One region of the Pantoea sp. BRR-3P genome, then DNA from elsewhere that is predicted to be linked to it. Evidence: predicted binding sites of a transcription regulator. Region 1 holds the regulator's gene; each other region holds the start of a gene.
What was found. The regulator CRP, encoded in region 1, controls carbon source genes, mostly activating them, when cyclic AMP is high. The targets are predictions, from matches to a motif close to ATGTGANNNNNNTCACAT.
Positions count from the first base shown of each region.

Region 1 (5,621 bases):
TTCTCCGGCGCTTCCAGAATATTGCTGTCGTTGCCCGGCCCGTCATACGCCAGCCGCTGCTGACAGCGCTGCAGCGCGATTTCACAGGATTGCAGATACCGTTCCGCCAGCTTCGACGTCAACATGGTGTGCTCGCGCGCGAGAATCGTCATGGCGTTGATGTGCTCAACGATAAACTGGCTGTGCGTCACCCACATGCGCATGTCTTGCAAATATTGCAGGTTGAAGCCGGGCTCGCTCGACGCCTGGTTCAGGGAGTTGAACAGCGCATTGTGCGCCTGATTGACCTTTATGCGCTGATAAGCCAGCTTTTCCGGCGCCTGTTCCGGTCCGAGCAGCAAGCGCAGTGCGTCCTGATAAGCTTCCAGCGCATCGTGCGCATTTTTACGCAGCAGCCCGCTTTGCCACTGTGGCCATAGCCAAATCATACCGGCGAAAGCAATCAAACAGCCCATTAGCGTGTCCATCATGCGCGGCAACAAGAATTGCGCGCCGTTGAGCGATAGCAGCTGCAGTGAATACACCGCGGTGACGGTGAAGCCAATCATCGACCAGCCGTAATATTTCCGCGTGATCAGATAGCTCGCCAGCGTGATGCCCAGCATAAATAGCAGAGTGATCGACTCCGGCACCGCCAGCCGCAGCGAGGCGGCGGCAATCAGCAAACCGGCAAAGGTGCCCAGCGCACGGTGCTGAATACGCACGCGCGTGGCGCTGTAGCCGTTCTGGCTGACGAACATGATGGTCATCAGAATCCAGTAAGGTTTAGGAATGTTGAAGAACAGCGCCAGTGCGCTACCAAACATCAGCATTACGGCAAAGCGGGCCGCGGTGCGTAACGCGGTAGATTTGAATGATAAATAGCTGCGCAACGCTGGCAATAGCGGTAAGCGGCGCTGACGATCGGCCATGAGATCGCGCGTGTAAAGCGGCTTCTGCGTGCGCAATACGCGGGCGATGCGGCTGAAGTGATAGAGGCAGAAGTTGCCAACCGGGTTATCCGGATGCTGACGGGCAATTTTCTCCAGCGCACCCAGCTGTTTCTCCATGTGAAAACGATCCGGCAGCTGATGATAGAGAATTGCATCAGCCAGCACGCGCAAACGTGCGGAGATGATTTTGGCGTTCCAGCGGATCACCGCTTCAGCGTGGCTCTCCTCCACCAGTTTCTGTACCTCTTCGGGCTGATGCAGACTGACCGAGATGTGTTCCTGCAAATCCAGCGCCACCTGGAAGGCGCGCGTCAGGCGCTTGTGACTGTTATCGCGGCTGGCCGACAGCATATGCATTTGCTGGTAACAGGTAGTGATGAGATCGACCGCTTTCTGCTGGCGCGCCAGCAGCGGCGGTAACGCTTTTTCCGGATCGGTCAGCTGTGTCAGTAAGGTGTATTTGGCATCGCAATAATCCGCCAGCTCGCGAAACAGCAGGCTGAGCGATTCACGCATCGGCTGCTCTTTCCACAGCCAGAACCAGAACCAGTTGAACAAGCCGTACCACAGCGTACCGCCAATATAGAGCAGCGGCGGCACCCATATCGGCATGCGCCCAACCAGGCTGAGCGTAAAGATAGCAGCGATTAAGGTGGCGGGCAGCAGGCGTGCATGCAGCGGGCCGATTTCGCCGGTCACGCCGATCAGCAGCGGCAGCGCCAGCAGGATCAACGGCAGCGGAATCTGGTAAGCGGTCAAAATTTGCATCAGGAAGCTGCCGGTGGCAAACAGCGAACCACCCACAATCAAGCGTTTGAAAAAGCGTTTGTGCGGCGTATCCAGACCCGCCATATTGCAGCAGGCAGGCACTAACGAGAACAGCAGACCTTTTTGCAGATCGCCAAACAGCCAGCCGAGAGCCACAGGCAGGCACAGCACCAGCGTTTGCCGCAGTGCATAGTTAACTTCAGGATGATAGATGATTCGGCGCCACATCAGCTCATCGCAAATAGAAACGGCGCGATGTTGCCATCACGCCGTGGGTGAGAAGAAATTAGCGGGTGCCGTAGACGACGATGGTTTTACCGTGTGCAGAGATCAGGTTCTGATCTTCCAGCATTTTCAGGATACGACCCACGGTTTCGCGTGAGCAGCCCACGATCTGACCAATCTCCTGACGGGTGATTTTAATTTGCATGCCGTCTGGGTGAGTCATCGCATCTGGCTGTTTAGCCAGATTAAGCAGCGTTTGCGCGATACGTCCTGTTACGTCAAGGAAAGCAAGGTTGCCCACTTTCTCTGATGTCACTTGCAGACGACGCGCCATTTGCGACGAAAGTCGCATTAAAATATCCGGGTTTACCTGAATCAGCTGACGGAATTTTTTGTAGGAAATTTCAGCCACTTCACAGGCAGACTTCGCACGCACCCAGGCACTACGTTCCTGGCCTTCTTCGAAAAGACCGAGTTCGCCGATGAAATCTCCCTGATTGAGGTAGGAGAGAATCATCTCTTTGCCTTCTTCATCTTTAATCAGTACCGCTACGGAACCTTTCACGATGTAGTACAGCGTTTCCGCTTTCTCACCCTGATGGATGAGCGTGCTTTTGGACGGATATTTGTGAATATGGCAATGGGACAGGAACCATTCGAGTGTAGGGTCTGTTTGCGGTTTGCCGAGAACCATTCGCTATTATCCTCTGTTGTAATCGTGCCCAAAATACAGGGGGCATTTTTTCCCTGTCAGGCGGTTTAATCGTCGAGCGTTTCCAGTAATGGAAAAATTATTCCGGGTCATTCTTAAGCTACGCTTTTGATTCTTCCCGCCTTCGTCTGTAACGACGAAAATATTTTCAGCACTGTTTGTAGCACAGCTTTTGCGAGCTGTCTTGTGTTGTCTCGCTTCAGCAAACGGGGGAATAGTCTGGATTGCTGTTTATCAGGTGAAAGCGTACTCTGGCGGCAAAACCGCCGCTTCAGGAGAAAGAATCATGCAGGCACGAGTGAAATGGGTGGAAGGTCTTACCTTTCTCGGAGAATCCTCATCCGGACATCAGGTGTTAATGGACGGGAATTCCGGTGATAAAGCGCCAAGTCCAATGGAGATGGTGTTAATGGCAGCAGGGGGTTGCAGCGCCATTGATGTGGTCTCGATTCTGCAAAAAGGGCGCAGCGATGTGGCCGATTGCGAAGTGAAACTCACCTCTGAACGCCGCGAAGAAGCACCGCGTATTTTTACCCACATCAACCTGCATTTTATTGTCAGCGGCAAAGCGTTGAGTGATAAGGCGGTTTCCCGCGCGGTTGATTTGTCAGCGGAAAAATATTGCTCGGTGGCGATCATGCTGGGCAAAGGCGTGGAAATCACCCATAGCTATGAAGTGATCGAACGTTAATGCTTCCAGGTGCGCATTAATGCGCACCCTACAAAACGCGCTCATTTCGTAGTGTCGCCATTAATGGCGACCTATCACTCTTATTCAATCCGCTTCCCTTCAATCAGTCGTTGCACCAGCGGCAGCATAATCAGCTCCATTGCTAATCCCATTTTCCCGCCGGGTACCACCAGCGTATTAATGTGGGAGATAAACGATCCCTGAATCATCGCCAGCAGATAGGGGAACGCAATCCCTTCTAAGCCACGGAAATGGATCACCACGAAGCTCTCATCCAATGACGGGATTTCCCGTGCGGCAAACGGATTTGAGGTATCGACGGTCGGCACGCGCTGGAAGTTAATGTGCGTGCGCGAGAACTGTGGCGTGATGAAGTTAATGTAATCCTCCATCGAACGCACCACTGAATCCATTACCGCTTCGCGTGAATGGCCGCGCTCGCCGGTGTCGCGCACCAGCTTCTGAATCCACTCGAGATTAACAATCGGCACCACGCCAACCAACAGATCAACATGTTCTGCCACATTCTGCTGCTGCGTGACAACGCCGCCGTGCAGGCCTTCATAGAACAACACATCGGTGTTTTCCGGCAGCGGTTGCCACGGCGTGAAGGTGCCCGGAACCTGATTCCACGGTACCGCTTCATCATAGGTATGCAGATATTTACGCGATTCGCCCAGCCCGGTTTTACCGTAGTGTTTGAATGTCTGCTCTAACAGGCCGAAGTCATTCGCTTCCGGGCCGAAATAGCTAATATGGCGACCAAGGTCGCGCGCCTTACGGATCGCCATGTCCATTTCTGGACGCGTGTAGCGATGGAAACTGTCGCCTTCGACTTCCGCCGCATGCAGATTCAGCTGCTGGAAAATCTTGCGGAAGGCGAGGCTGGTGGTAGTGGTTCCGGCGCCGCTGGAACCGGTGACGGCAATAATTGGATGCCTGGCTGACATAACAGAGCTCCCTGTGAAGTCCGGCGATGAGCATTGTTACCACGAATTGCCGCTGGGTGCATCAGCCGCGAAATTCACCCTTCGGCATGATGTTGATGGATTCATGCAGCTCCGACCATACCAGCACCACGTCGCCGCGCTCCAGCTGACGGCGCACGTCGGCCACTTTTTGCATCAGGCTTCGTTCCTGCTCGCCGTAATCGGTGCCTTCGCGCAGCACGAACGTTTCAATCAGGTTTTCCAGCGTTTCTGCTTCTAGTTCTTGCCACGGAATAATCACAATTGCACATCCAGATAAGTTGAGAGCCAGTCGGGCACGCGCTGTTCTAGCCACATTTTCGGTTTGAGTAAGGTGCCACCCACAAAACCTACGTGGCCGCCTTGCTGCGTCAGTTGATATTGAATGGAGGCTGACAGCTGCTCAGGGCGCGGGATCACAGCATCGGTCATAAAAGGATCGTCTTGTGCATGGATGATCAGCAGCGGTTTGCGTACGCCGGTCAGCAGCGGCATGGCGCTGGCACGTTGATAATAGTCGTTGGCATCAACAAAACCGTGCGCGCGAGCGGTTATTGCATCATCAAATTCACGCAGACGGCGAAAAGCGCGCAGCTGGCTGAGATCGACCGGCAGCGTGCCGGGCCAGGCATGTAATTTGCGCGTGGCGTTCTTTTTCAGCTGCGTCAGTAAATAGTGTTGATAGAAACGTGAGAAGCCGACATCCAGCTTGGTGCTGCATGGTTCCAACGCCAGCGGTGCCGAAATGGCGATGGCAGCATCGATGGGCACATCATTACCTTGCATGCCCAGCAGGCAAGCCAGCATGTTACCGCCCAGCGAAACGCCAACCGCAGCGGTCGGTACGGTTCCCCATTCACGCCGCAGCCAGTGCAGGAAATAGGTGGCGTCCTCGGTTTCACCGGAGTGATAGATGCGCTCCAGGCGATTCGGCTCGCCGCTACAGCCGCGAAAGTGCATGACCACCGCCAGCCAACCACGCGCCTGGCACGCCTGCATCAAGCCATGCGCATAAGGGCTGCGGAAACTGCCTTCCAAACCGTGAAACATCACCATGCGCGGCTTGTGACGTGCCTGCGCCGGATCTTCGCTCCACGCTAAATCAACAAAATCACCGTCGGGCAGGTCAAGACGCTGCCAGTGCGGGCGTAGGGTAACGCGGCGGCGTAAAATGCGCGGCAGCAGCGTTTGCAGATGCGCGTTAGTGAATCCGCGCAGTGGTTTAAAGCGCTCGCCGCTGGGGCGATCAAAATAGCTTGGGTAAAGGCTTGTCTGATGCATAAGTCGCTGATAGCTTCGATGGGTTGTTCGCTTTACTGGGTGAG
Region 1 is NZ_CP155066.1:154,732-160,352, forward strand. Features, by position in the region: gene AAGR08_RS00680 (YccS/YhfK family putative transporter) at 1-1,928, opposite strand, end outside; gene crp (cAMP-activated global transcriptional regulator CRP) at 1,987-2,619, opposite strand; gene AAGR08_RS00690 (OsmC family protein) at 2,924-3,328, shown strand; gene AAGR08_RS00695 (phosphoribulokinase) at 3,409-4,278, opposite strand; gene AAGR08_RS00700 (YheU family protein) at 4,340-4,558, opposite strand; gene AAGR08_RS00705 (hydrolase) at 4,555-5,577, opposite strand.

Region 2 (5,621 bases), 910 kb from region 1:
CAAGCAGCGGCTGCAGCGTGAGATACGCCTGGTCAAGATCGACAATGCTCGAATGGCCGCTGAAGTGAAACGCTGCTGCGGCCGTCGCCATCATTGCCAGATTAACAAAGCCGGCAATGGTCATCGCGATCGCCACATCCAGCTTAGTGGAGGAGTAGCGTTCCGCTTTACTGCCTTTATTACCGTGCTGCGTCAGCGCCGAGTGCAGATAAATCACGTGCGGCATAATAGTGGCGCCCAATACCCCAGCAGCAAGGAAAACCGCATCTGAAGTCGGTAACGTGGGTAATGCCATCCCAACAACTAATTCGCTGACCTTGGGCTGGGAGAAAAACAGCTCAACAATATAGGCGGCCGCCACAAACAGTAATAGACCGCCAATCACCAGTTCCAGCGGCTTTTGGCCACGACTCTGCAGCATCAAAATCAGATAAGTAGCAATCCCGGTTAATACCGCGCCTTGCAGAAGCGATATCCCCAATAACAGTTTGAAACCGAGCGCTGCACCGATGAATTCCGCGAGATCGGTTGCCATTGCGATGATCTCCGCCTGCACCCAATAGAACCACACCGCCGGGCGCGGGAAGCGATCGCGAATGTGTTCAGCCAGATTTTTGCCGGTGGCAATCCCCAGCTTAGCAGACATGAGCTGAATCAACATCGCCATGACATTAGCCCACACCACCACCCATAACAGCTTATAGCCGTAAGCGGCGCCGGCCTGAATATTGGTTGCGAAGTTACCGGGATCGATATAACCAATGGCCGCGATAAACGCGGGACCCAGCAGGGCGAGCTTGATCTTTCTGGCTCCGCGAGCGGCGCGCTCTACGGTGCGGCTTTCTAACATAGTTTGACCCTGTCTTAATGCATGTGACCCGAGCAGCTTAAGCGGTCAGCAAGGCAAGTGAAATTTGATTATAGTTATTGTATTAATAGATAGTGCTATGAAGTATAGCCATTGCTATACCTTTAGGTAAAGCGTGTTCTCGTCAAAAAAGTGGCAACGGAATTGACTCTACTCCTGGGTCATTTTATAGACAATGTTTTTGTGGATATTTCTTGTGAATGATTTGTAACCGGGTTGTGAGCGGTGAGACTTATCTGAGAAATAACGCGATAGCGATTACTTATAATGTGGTTTTGATCTCGTTTTTAAGTAACGCGTTACATAGAATACGCAGCAAAATACAACCCTCCTCAAATTTGGAGCCGACATGTCCCATGTTTTGCATTTTATTTTAGCACTAGTGGTGGTAGCCGTGCTGGCCTTGCTGGTCAGTCACGATCGTAAAAGCATTCGCGTTCGCTACATCGTTCAACTTTTAGTGATCGAAGTGCTGCTGGCCTGGTTCTTCCTTAACTCATCCGTTGGCCTCGGCTTTGTACAAGGCTTCGCGGGTGTGTTTGATCATCTGCTTAAATATGCGGCCGAAGGCACCAACTTTGTATTCGGCAACATGAATGAGAAAGGCCTCGCCTTCTTCTTCCTGAATGTTCTCTGCCCAATTGTCTTCATCTCAGCGTTGATCGGTATTTTGCAACATTTCCGTATATTGCCATGGGTCATTCGCGGCATTGGTACCGTGCTGTCAAAGGTCAACGGTATGGGCAAACTGGAATCCTTTAACGCCGTAAGCTCTCTGATTTTGGGACAGTCAGAAAACTTCATCGCCTATAAGGATATCCTCGGCAAAATGTCACAGCGCCGCATGTACACCATGGCAGCGACCGCGATGTCGACCGTTTCCATGTCGATTGTCGGCGCGTACATGACCATGCTGCAGCCGAAATATGTGGTAGCTGCGCTGGTTCTGAACATGTTCAGCACCTTTATTGTCTTGTCGCTTATCAACCCATACCGCGTGGACAGCGAAGAAGATCTGCAGCTGCAGGATCTGCATAAGGGTCAGAGCTTCTTCGAAATGCTGGGCGAATATATCCTCGCCGGTTTCAAAGTTGCGATTATTGTGGCCGCAATGCTGATTGGTTTCATCGCGCTGATTTCCGGCCTGAACGCACTGTTCGATTTGATCTTCGGCATCAGCTTCCAGGGCGTGTTGGGCTATGTGTTCTATCCATTTGCCTGGGTGATGGGTGTGCCTTCGCACGAAGCGCTGCAGGTTGGCAGCATCATGGCAACGAAACTGGTTTCCAACGAATTCGTGGCGATGATGGACCTGCAGAAAATCGCCGGTCAACTCTCGCCGCATGCGGAAGGTATCTTGTCAGTGTTCCTCGTTTCCTTTGCTAACTTCTCCTCAATCGGGATTGTGGCGGGTGCGATTAAAGGTTTGCACGAAGAGCAAGGTAATGTGGTTTCACGCTTCGGCCTGAAACTGCTGTACGGCTCAACGCTGGTGAGCGTGCTGTCTGCAGCCATTGCCGGTCTGGTGTTGGCCTTCTGATCGTCAGGGCGGGCTTCGGCTCGCCCTTCTCATCTTAATTGTTCAATCGGTTCTATCCCGCATCGTCCCTGCTTTCCCCTGCAATCACCCGCCTCATCGCTGAAGGCAAAATCTTTGCACGATATTGAATTTCCGCTGTTACTGCCTGCGCATTTGAGAAACGGCAAAACCGCACAATAGATTGCGCTGCTCTAGATTGATGGTTTTTTGAATGTGTTCAGAACGAACAGAGATTTGGTGGAGATAAGCGGGATCGAACCGCTGACCTCTTGCATGCCATGCAAGCGCTCTCCCAGCTGAGCTATACCCCCACATCTGGAAATCATTTTTCGGTCAAACCCTTGGGAAGGTTTGTTTGGTGGAGATAAGCGGGATCGAACCGCTGACCTCTTGCATGCCATGCAAGCGCTCTCCCAGCTGAGCTATACCCCCGAACCGAAAAACTGTCGAGTAAACTCGACGGACGGCATAATATGAAACCGCCTCTTGAGTGTCAACGTCAAATTCTCGTTCTGTGTTCGATCGCTGAAAAAGGCGTCAACCCCACGCTATCATAGCCTTTTTTCAGGGTGCGCCGCCTTTCTGAGCCCGCTCCCACTCGGCTATTTGGCAACGACCTGGCATTACATCGTTAAACTTTAGTTAAAGATGTTAGGAACAGTCTTGTTTTCGTTAATGGTGCGTGTGAAACTTAGCGCGCTAATTAACCGGTCATCCTTCCAGGGTCTTTCTCTTTATGACCGGCCAGCAATATCCCTTTGTTCAATAAAAGAAAAGTGAATTATGTCGCTGCATACCCCAAAAGAGATCGCCCAACTGGCGATTCAAGCTGGCGTAGCTAAAAGCCGCCTGCCTATCTCCACCTTGTTAATTCTTGGCTTTATGGCCGGAGCATTTATCGCCACCGGTTTTCTGCTCGACCTGCATGTTATTAATCAACTCCCGGCAGAATGGGGCTCATTCGGCGTATTGCTGGGTGCCGCCGTATTCCCGGTCGGTTTGATTATGACAGTGTTGGCCGGAGGCGAACTGCTCACCGGAAATATGATGACCCTGCCGATTGCCTGGTTCGCGCGCCGAATCAGTGGCTTTAGCGTGCTACGTAACTGGTTTTGGGTAACCATTGCTAATTTCATCGGCAGCGTAGCGGTCGCCTGGTTTTTTGGTCACATGCTGGGGATGACTGAGGGTGATTACCTGAAGAAAACCGTGGCAATTGCCCACGCCAAAGTGAATGCCGATTTCCTGCATGCCTTCATCTCCGGCATTGGCTGCAACTGGCTGGTGTGTCTGGCCGTTTGGCTCGCCTTCGCCAGCAAAGACGTGGTAGGTAAGATCTTTGGCATGTGGTTCCCGGTGATGGCTTTCGTGGCGATTGGCTTCCAGCACGTTGTCGCTAACATGTTTATTGTGCCGGCCGCAATTTTCGCAGGCCAACTGAGCTGGGCTGAATTTGCGCCAAACGTTATTGCCGTATTTCTTGGTAACGGTGTTGGCGGCGCAGTATTTGTTGGTCTCACCTATTTCATCGCTTTCCGTCCAGAAAGCGCCGCGGTTAGCGAAGCGCAATAATAGAAATATGCCTTTTGTTGTAGAGCAGAAGGCATTTTCTGCCTAGGTTACTTCTCCCCGTTACGTTTTGTTGTAATATGTATAGCTAATGTATTTAACAGGGACAGCATCGTGAAAAAGGAATGGCTTACCCCCGAGGAGCTCGCGCTGGAAACGGGCTACAGTCGGCAAACGGTGAATAAATGGATCAAGCGTGAAAACTGGACAACCACGCCGAAACCCGGTGTTCAGGGTGGTAAAGCGCGATTGATTCATATTGATGAACGCGTAAAAAGCTTTGTTCAATCTACCCGCCACGCGAACGAACCGGCGGCTAATTACGGTGCACAACAAAATACGTTACCTGCGTTATTAATAAATTCTGTCCAGCAAATGACAGCGGCGGAGCAGGAACAATTTGCGGCGTTGTTATTACGGGAAGGGATTCGCGGCGTACTGGAAAGGCTGGGAATTCAGGAAGAATAAAAAAGCCGGAAGCACATGCTTCCGGCTTTTTCATATCAGGTTATGCGTTTGCTTCACGCTCAGCGATGAACGCCAGCGCTTTCTCAATTCGCGCTACGCTACGGCTACGACCAATCGCCTCTACCGTGACATCCAACGCGGGAGACTGACCCGCACCGGTAACGGCTACGCGCAGCGGCATACCGACTTTGCCCATGCCCAGCTCAAGCTCATCTGCCGCCGCCTGAATCGCATTGTGCACATTCTCGGCATTCCAGCTGCTGTCGCTAATGGCCGCCAATTTATCGCGCACCACTTCCAGCGGCTGACGCGCAACGGGACGCAGATGCTTCTTCGCGGCATCCGCATCAAAGGCTTCAAACTCTTCATAAAAGTAACGGCAAGAGGCAGCGATCTCAACCAGCGTTTTGCAGCGTTCGCCGAGCAGCGTCACCAGCTTCGCCAGTTCCGGCCCCGTGCGGGTATCAATCTTCTGCTGCTCAATGTGCCACTGCAGCTGTGTAGCAACATATTCCGGCGGCAGCGTATTAATGTAGTGATGGTTCAGCCACTGCAGCTTTTCCGTGTTGAAAGCACTGGCGGATTTGCTCACTGCATCAAGGGTGAACAGCTCAGCCATTTCCGCCACGCTAAATATTTCCTGATCGCCGTGTGACCAGCCGAGGCGCACCAGATAGTTGAGCAGTGCTTCTGGCAGGTAGCCGTCATCGCGATACTGCATCACGCCAACTGCACCATGACGCTTAGACAATTTCTTGCTGTCATCACCGAGGATCATTGATACGTGCGCGTAGGTTGGCACTTCTGCACCAATCGCTTTCAGGATGTTGATCTGGCGTGGCGTGTTGTTGATATGGTCTTCGCCACGGATCACGTGGGTGATGCCCATATCCCAGTCATCCACGACAACACAGAAGTTGTAGGTTGGTGAACCGTCGGTGCGACGAATGATCAGGTCATCCAGTTCCTGGTTGCTGAATTCGATCGGACCACGAATCTGGTCATCAAAGATAACCGAGCCTTCCTGAGGATTGCGGAAGCGCACTACGCACGGCTCATCTGCGTCGTGATGTTCATGGCTATCGCGGCAACGTCCGTCGTAGCGCGGCTTTTCACCTTTTTCCATCTGCTCTTCACGCAGCGTGTCTAAACGCTCTTTGCTGCAATAGCATTTAT
Region 2 is NZ_CP155066.1:1,061,681-1,067,301, reverse strand. Features, by position in the region: gene AAGR08_RS04885 (Nramp family divalent metal transporter) at 1-850, opposite strand, end outside; gene AAGR08_RS04880 (NupC/NupG family nucleoside CNT transporter) at 1,218-2,408, shown strand; tRNA gene AAGR08_RS04875 (tRNA-Ala) at 2,644-2,719, opposite strand; tRNA gene AAGR08_RS04870 (tRNA-Ala) at 2,765-2,840, opposite strand; gene AAGR08_RS04865 (formate/nitrite transporter family protein) at 3,192-3,980, shown strand; gene AAGR08_RS04860 (YfeC-like transcriptional regulator) at 4,092-4,445, shown strand; gene gltX (glutamate--tRNA ligase) at 4,486-5,621, opposite strand, start outside.
Region 2: AAGR08_RS04880 (NupC/NupG family nucleoside CNT transporter) is a predicted target of CRP. The motif match lies at 1,136-1,153, and genes of this name have one in related genera.

Region 3 (5,621 bases), 330 kb from region 1:
GTCGCATGAATCGCTGATAATCGGCGATCGTCCGTGGTATCTGCGCCTGCGTGGCAAGCTGTTCCTCGCGCTGCAACGTAATGCGCTGCGCGCGCCAGATCAGTTTGAAATCCCACCGAACCGCGTGATTGAACTGGGAACCCAGGTCGAGATTTAACGCTCTGCGCGTCACCAGCTTAAGGTGACGCGCAATCCTCCGCTGGCGCGCTGGCTGAACTGCAATCGAATGCCGTGCAGCTGGGCAATATTCTTCACAATGGAAAGCCCCAATCCACTGCCGGTTTGTGTCTGTCCCGGCGGTCGCCAGAAGCGTTCACCCAGCCTCGCCAGTTGTTCTTCGCTGACGCCTGGTCCGTTATCGTCAACGGTAATGGCGCGCGCATTAAGCTGCACATTGATGCTGCTGCCCGAAGGTGAGTAGCGCAGCGCGTTATCCAGCAGATTACGCACCATTAAATTCAGCAACAGCGGATGACCGTTCATCACCGGTTCGGCGTGGTGAGTAAATACTAAATCGGTATGCTGCTGTTCCGCCTGCGGGAAATGCTCCGCCAGCAGATTTTGCAGCAGCGGCGCCAGCGCGACCGGTTGAAATTCGCTGCGCAGATCGTCAGCCTCGACGCGTGAAAGCGTCAGTAGCTGATCCACCAAGCGCGTGGCGCGCACGATGCCGCTATCCAGCTGCTGAATGGCGCGTTTGCGCATCGTTTCATCATCATCGGCCAGCTGAATCACTTCGCTCTGTACGCGCAGCGCCGCCAGCGGGCTACGCAGCTCATGGGCGGCATCGGAGGTAAAGCGGCGTTCGCGTTGTACCAGCTGTGCCATGCGGTTAAACAAACCGTTGAGCGCTACCACCAGCGGTTTCACCTCTTTGGGCAGGCGCGCGTCCGGCAGCGGTTTAGCATCATCCGGCGCACGCTGATGCAGCGATGCGGTAAGGCGTTTCAATGGACGCAGCTCAAACCACACCAGCGCCAGCAAAAACAGCAGCATAAAAGGCATGGCGATCAGCCAGGGTAACAAGCTGCTGAGTGCCAAATCGCGCGTCATATCATCGCGATATTCCCACTCCTGACCCACCACCACGCGATAGCGTTTATCGGCAGAGGTAAGCCACACTAAGCGCCAGCTGTCTTTATCGTCGCGCAGGTGGCCATCGACAAAACCATCGCGCTGATGATCAAACTGCAAATCGCGACCGTTTTCGCCATCGTTCAACAGCGGCTTGCCCTCGGCGCTGTAAATGGCAAATGCCAGTGCATCATCATCCTGATCGCCCCGATGATGACGCAGGATAGATTTGGTTTTTGGCAGCGTAACGTCTTGCCGCGAGGTGGGATCGAGCGCGATCAGGCGCTTTGCGAACAGCATTTGCTGCGTATCAAACAGCTCGTTCACCGTATCGCGGGTTTGCTGCCAGGCGCTGAGGCCGGCAAGTCCGCCGCACAAGAGGATCAGCACGACAAAGCCGATGGCGAGGCGCAGGAACAGACTCATTCCACCGCTCCCAGCGTATAGCCCACGCCATGCACGGTACGAATAAACTGGCTGCCGAGTTTTTTACGCAGATGATGAATATGGACTTCCACCGCATTGCTGGAGACATCTTCATCCCAGCTATACAGTTTTTCTTCCAGCTGGCTGCGCGTTAGCACGCGGCCTGGATTGCGCAGAAAGAGCTCCAACAGCGCCAGTTCCCGACTCTTCAGGCTGACGGCTTCGCCATCGCACATTACGCTGTGGCTGTCGGGTGCCAGGGTAACCTTGCCGTGTTTAAGCTCTGGCTGCAGCTGTCCATGACGACGACGGATCAGCGCCTGCAAACGTGCGGCTACTTCTGTTAGCGCAAACGGCTTGCACAGGTAATCGTCGGCGCCGAGCTGCAATCCTTGCACGCGCTGATCGAGCGCATCGCGCGCCGTGAGAATCAGCACCGGCACATCGTGTCCTTGCTGGCGCCATTGACGCAGGATGTCTAAACCATCGCGTTCCGGCAGCGACAGATCCAGCACTACCGCATCCCAGGGCGCGGCGGTTAGGGCCTGAAATCCGCTTTCCCCCGAGATAAACCAGTCGACGCTGAAGCCGAGTTTGGTGAGGCCAACCTTCAAACCGTCGCCAATCAGGGCGTCATCTTCTATCAATAAAATGCGCATAACTTCTCCTTCTGTTAAGCGGAGTTATACGAAGCACATTCTTTCTTGTACAGCGAAAATCGCGGCAAATAGGCTATTTTTCAGGAATGTACGCGCAAAGCGTTCTCTTAAGATCCTGTTAAGAACCTTATGGTGAAATAGCGCATGTAAACCAACACATTCATGGAAACGAGGTGAGAAATGAAAAAATCTGCTGCTTTATTCGCGATTGTCGCGCTGGCTGCTACGCCGGTTCTTGCTGCGCAGCAAGGGGGTTTTGTGGATCCCACTGCACCAACGGCACAGGTCAAGTCTGGTGGTTTCAAAGCCGATAACACTAGCATCGTCACGGTAAAACAGGCCGAAGAGATGAAAGACGATAGCTGGATTACCGTACGCGGTACGCTGGAGAAGCAAATTGGTGATGAGGATTATCAGTTCCGCGATGCTACTGGCACCATGAAGGTCGAAATCGATCATAAACGCTGGAACGGTTTGACCATCACACCGAAGGATCAGGTGGAGCTGACCGGTGAACTGGATAAGGATTTCAACGCGATCGAACTGGACGTGAAACAGGTACGTAAATTGCCATAATTTCCTCCCCGGGGCCGTGTAAGCGGCTCCGCCATCCCACCAAACTCAAATTCCCGCTGGCACAAGCGAAACGTTTCGATGGCGATCACATTTCCGTGATGTCGTCATTGAGTTGCCGCGCGCATTTTATACACTCCCGATCAGCGAAACGTTTCGCTGTGGAGTGGAAGAAATGAAAAAAGGTCGCTTGTTAAACGCTGAAGTCTCTCATGTGATTGCCCGCCTGGGGCACACCGATACGCTGACGATTGCAGATGCAGGCTTGCCGATTCCGGCCGGTCCACAGCGCATCGATCTGGCATTAACGCCGGGTACGCCCGAATTTTTACAGGTGGTCGACGTTATCACGCAGGAGATGCAGGTCGAAAGCGCCCTGATGGCGGAGGAGATTAAACAGCATAATCCGCCGCTCCACAGCGCACTGCTCGCCGTGCTCGAAGCCTTGCAACGGCACCAGGGGAATGTCATCACCATCCGTTACACCAGCCATGAACAATTCAAACAACAGACACAGCGCAGTCAGGCGGTCATTCGCAGCGGAGAGTGTTCTCCGTATGCGAATGTCATCCTGAGCGCTGGCGTGACCTTCTGAGGCCGTTATGCAACCGTTATTGCAACTCAAAGGGATTGAAAAATCGTTTCCTGGCGTGAAAGCGCTGAATGGCGCCTCGCTTGCCGTCTATCCTGGCCGCGTGATGGCGCTGGTGGGCGAAAACGGTGCCGGTAAATCTACCATGATGAAAGTGCTGACCGGCATTTACAGCATGGACGCCGGCTCCATGCAGTGGCTGGGTAAGGATGTGGCGTTCTCTGGCCCGAAAGCTTCGCAGGAAGCGGGCATTGGTATTATCCATCAGGAACTGAACCTGATTCCGCAGCTGACCGTCGCCGAAAATATTTTCCTTGGTCGTGAATTTGTTAACCGCTTTGGCCGCATCGAATGGAAAAAGATGTATGCCGCAGCGGATGGACTGTTACAACGCCTTAATCTGCGCTTCAGCAGCCACAAGCTGGTGGGCGATTTGTCGATTGGCGATCAGCAGATGGTTGAGATCGCGAAAGTGCTTAGCTTCGAGTCAAAAGTCATCATTATGGATGAACCGACCGATGCGCTCACCGATACCGAAACGCTGTCGCTGTTCCGCGTGATCAACGAACTAAAAGCGCAGGGCTGCGGCATTGTCTATATCTCGCACCGCATGAAAGAGATCTTCGAGATTTGCGATGACGTCACCGTGTTCCGCGACGGGCAGTTTATTGCCGAGCGCGCGGTCAGCGATCTCAGCGAAGAGAGCCTGATCGAGATGATGGTGGGGCGCAAACTGGAAGATCAATATCCACGCATTGATCAACAACCTGGCGAGATCCGTTTAAAAGTCGAAAACCTGAGCGGGCCGGGCGTTGATAACGTCAGCTTTACGCTGCGTAAAGGGGAAATCCTTGGCGTGTCTGGCCTGATGGGCGCGGGCCGCACTGAACTGATGAAAGTGCTGTACGGCGCGCTGCCACGCAGCAAAGGCAAAGTCACGCTGAATGGACGTGAGATCGTGACCCGCTCACCGCAGGATGGCTTAGCGAACGGCATCGTCTATATCTCCGAAGACCGCAAGCGCGATGGCCTGGTGCTCGGCATGTCGGTGAAAGAGAACATGTCGCTGACCGCGCTGCGCTATTTCAGTACCGGCGCGGGCAATCTCCGGCACAGCGATGAGCAGCTGGCGGTGGGCGATTTTATCCGCCTGTTCAACGTTAAAACCCCCTCCATGGAGCAGCCGATTGGGCTGCTGTCCGGTGGTAATCAGCAGAAAGTAGCGATTGCGCGAGGTCTGATGACACGCCCCGATGTGCTGATTCTTGATGAGCCAACACGCGGCGTCGACGTTGGGGCGAAAAAAGAGATCTATCAGTTAATTAACCAGTTTAAAGCCGAAGGGCTGAGCATCATTTTGGTGTCGTCAGAAATGCCGGAAGTGTTGGGTATGAGCGATCGCATCGTGGTGATGCATGAAGGCCATCTGAGTGGCGAATTTTCCCGCGAGCAGGCTACCCAGGAATCCCTGATGGCAGCGGCAGTCGGTAAGCAACACAGCGAGGAGTTAGTTGTATGAGCACCCAAACCCTACCCGCCAGCCGCCGCTGGTTCAGCAAAGCCTGGCTGCTGGAGCAGAAATCCCTGATTGCGTTGATCGTGCTGATCGCCGTGGTCGCCAGCCAGAGCCCAAATTTCTTTACGCTGCCGAATATGTTCAACATTCTGCAGCAGACGTCGGTCAACGCCATCATGGCGGTGGGGATGACGCTGGTGATTCTGACTTCAGGCATTGATTTGTCGGTGGGATCGCTGCTGGCGCTGACGGGCGCGGTAGCGGCATCAATTGTCGGATTAGAAGTGAATGCGCTGGTCGCCGTAGCGGCTTCGCTGGCGCTCGGCGCGGCAATTGGCGCTCTTACCGGTGTAATAGTCGCACGCGGCAAGGTGCAGGCTTTTATCGCCACGCTGGTGATGATGCTGCTGCTGCGCGGCGTCACTATGGTTTATACCAACGGCAGCCCAATCAATACCGGTTTCAACGATAACGCCGATCTGTTCGGCTGGTTCGGTATTGGCCGCCCGCTGGGCATCCCAACGCCGGTTTGGCTGATGGCAGTGGTATTTGCACTCGCGTGGTACATGCTGCATCACACGCGCCTCGGACGTTACATCTACGCGCTGGGCGGTAACGAAGCGGCTACACGCTTATCCGGTATCAGCGTTAACCGCGTCAAAATCATCGTCTATTCGCTGTGCGGCCTGCTGGCGGCATTGGCAGGCACCATCGAAGTGGCACGCCTCTCTTCCGCACAACCCACGGCGGGTACCGGTTATGAACTGGATGCCATTGCCGC
Region 3 is NZ_CP155066.1:4,067,460-4,073,080, forward strand. Features, by position in the region: gene kup (low affinity potassium transporter Kup) at 1-157, shown strand, start outside; gene qseC (quorum sensing histidine kinase QseC) at 169-1,500, opposite strand; gene qseB (quorum sensing response regulator transcription factor QseB) at 1,497-2,159, opposite strand; gene AAGR08_RS18780 (YgiW/YdeI family stress tolerance OB fold protein) at 2,340-2,735, shown strand; gene rbsD (D-ribose pyranase) at 2,908-3,327, shown strand; gene rbsA (ribose ABC transporter ATP-binding protein RbsA) at 3,335-4,843, shown strand; gene rbsC (ribose ABC transporter permease) at 4,840-5,621, shown strand, end outside.
Region 3: rbsD (D-ribose pyranase) is a predicted target of CRP. The motif match lies at 2,809-2,826, and genes of this name have one in related genera.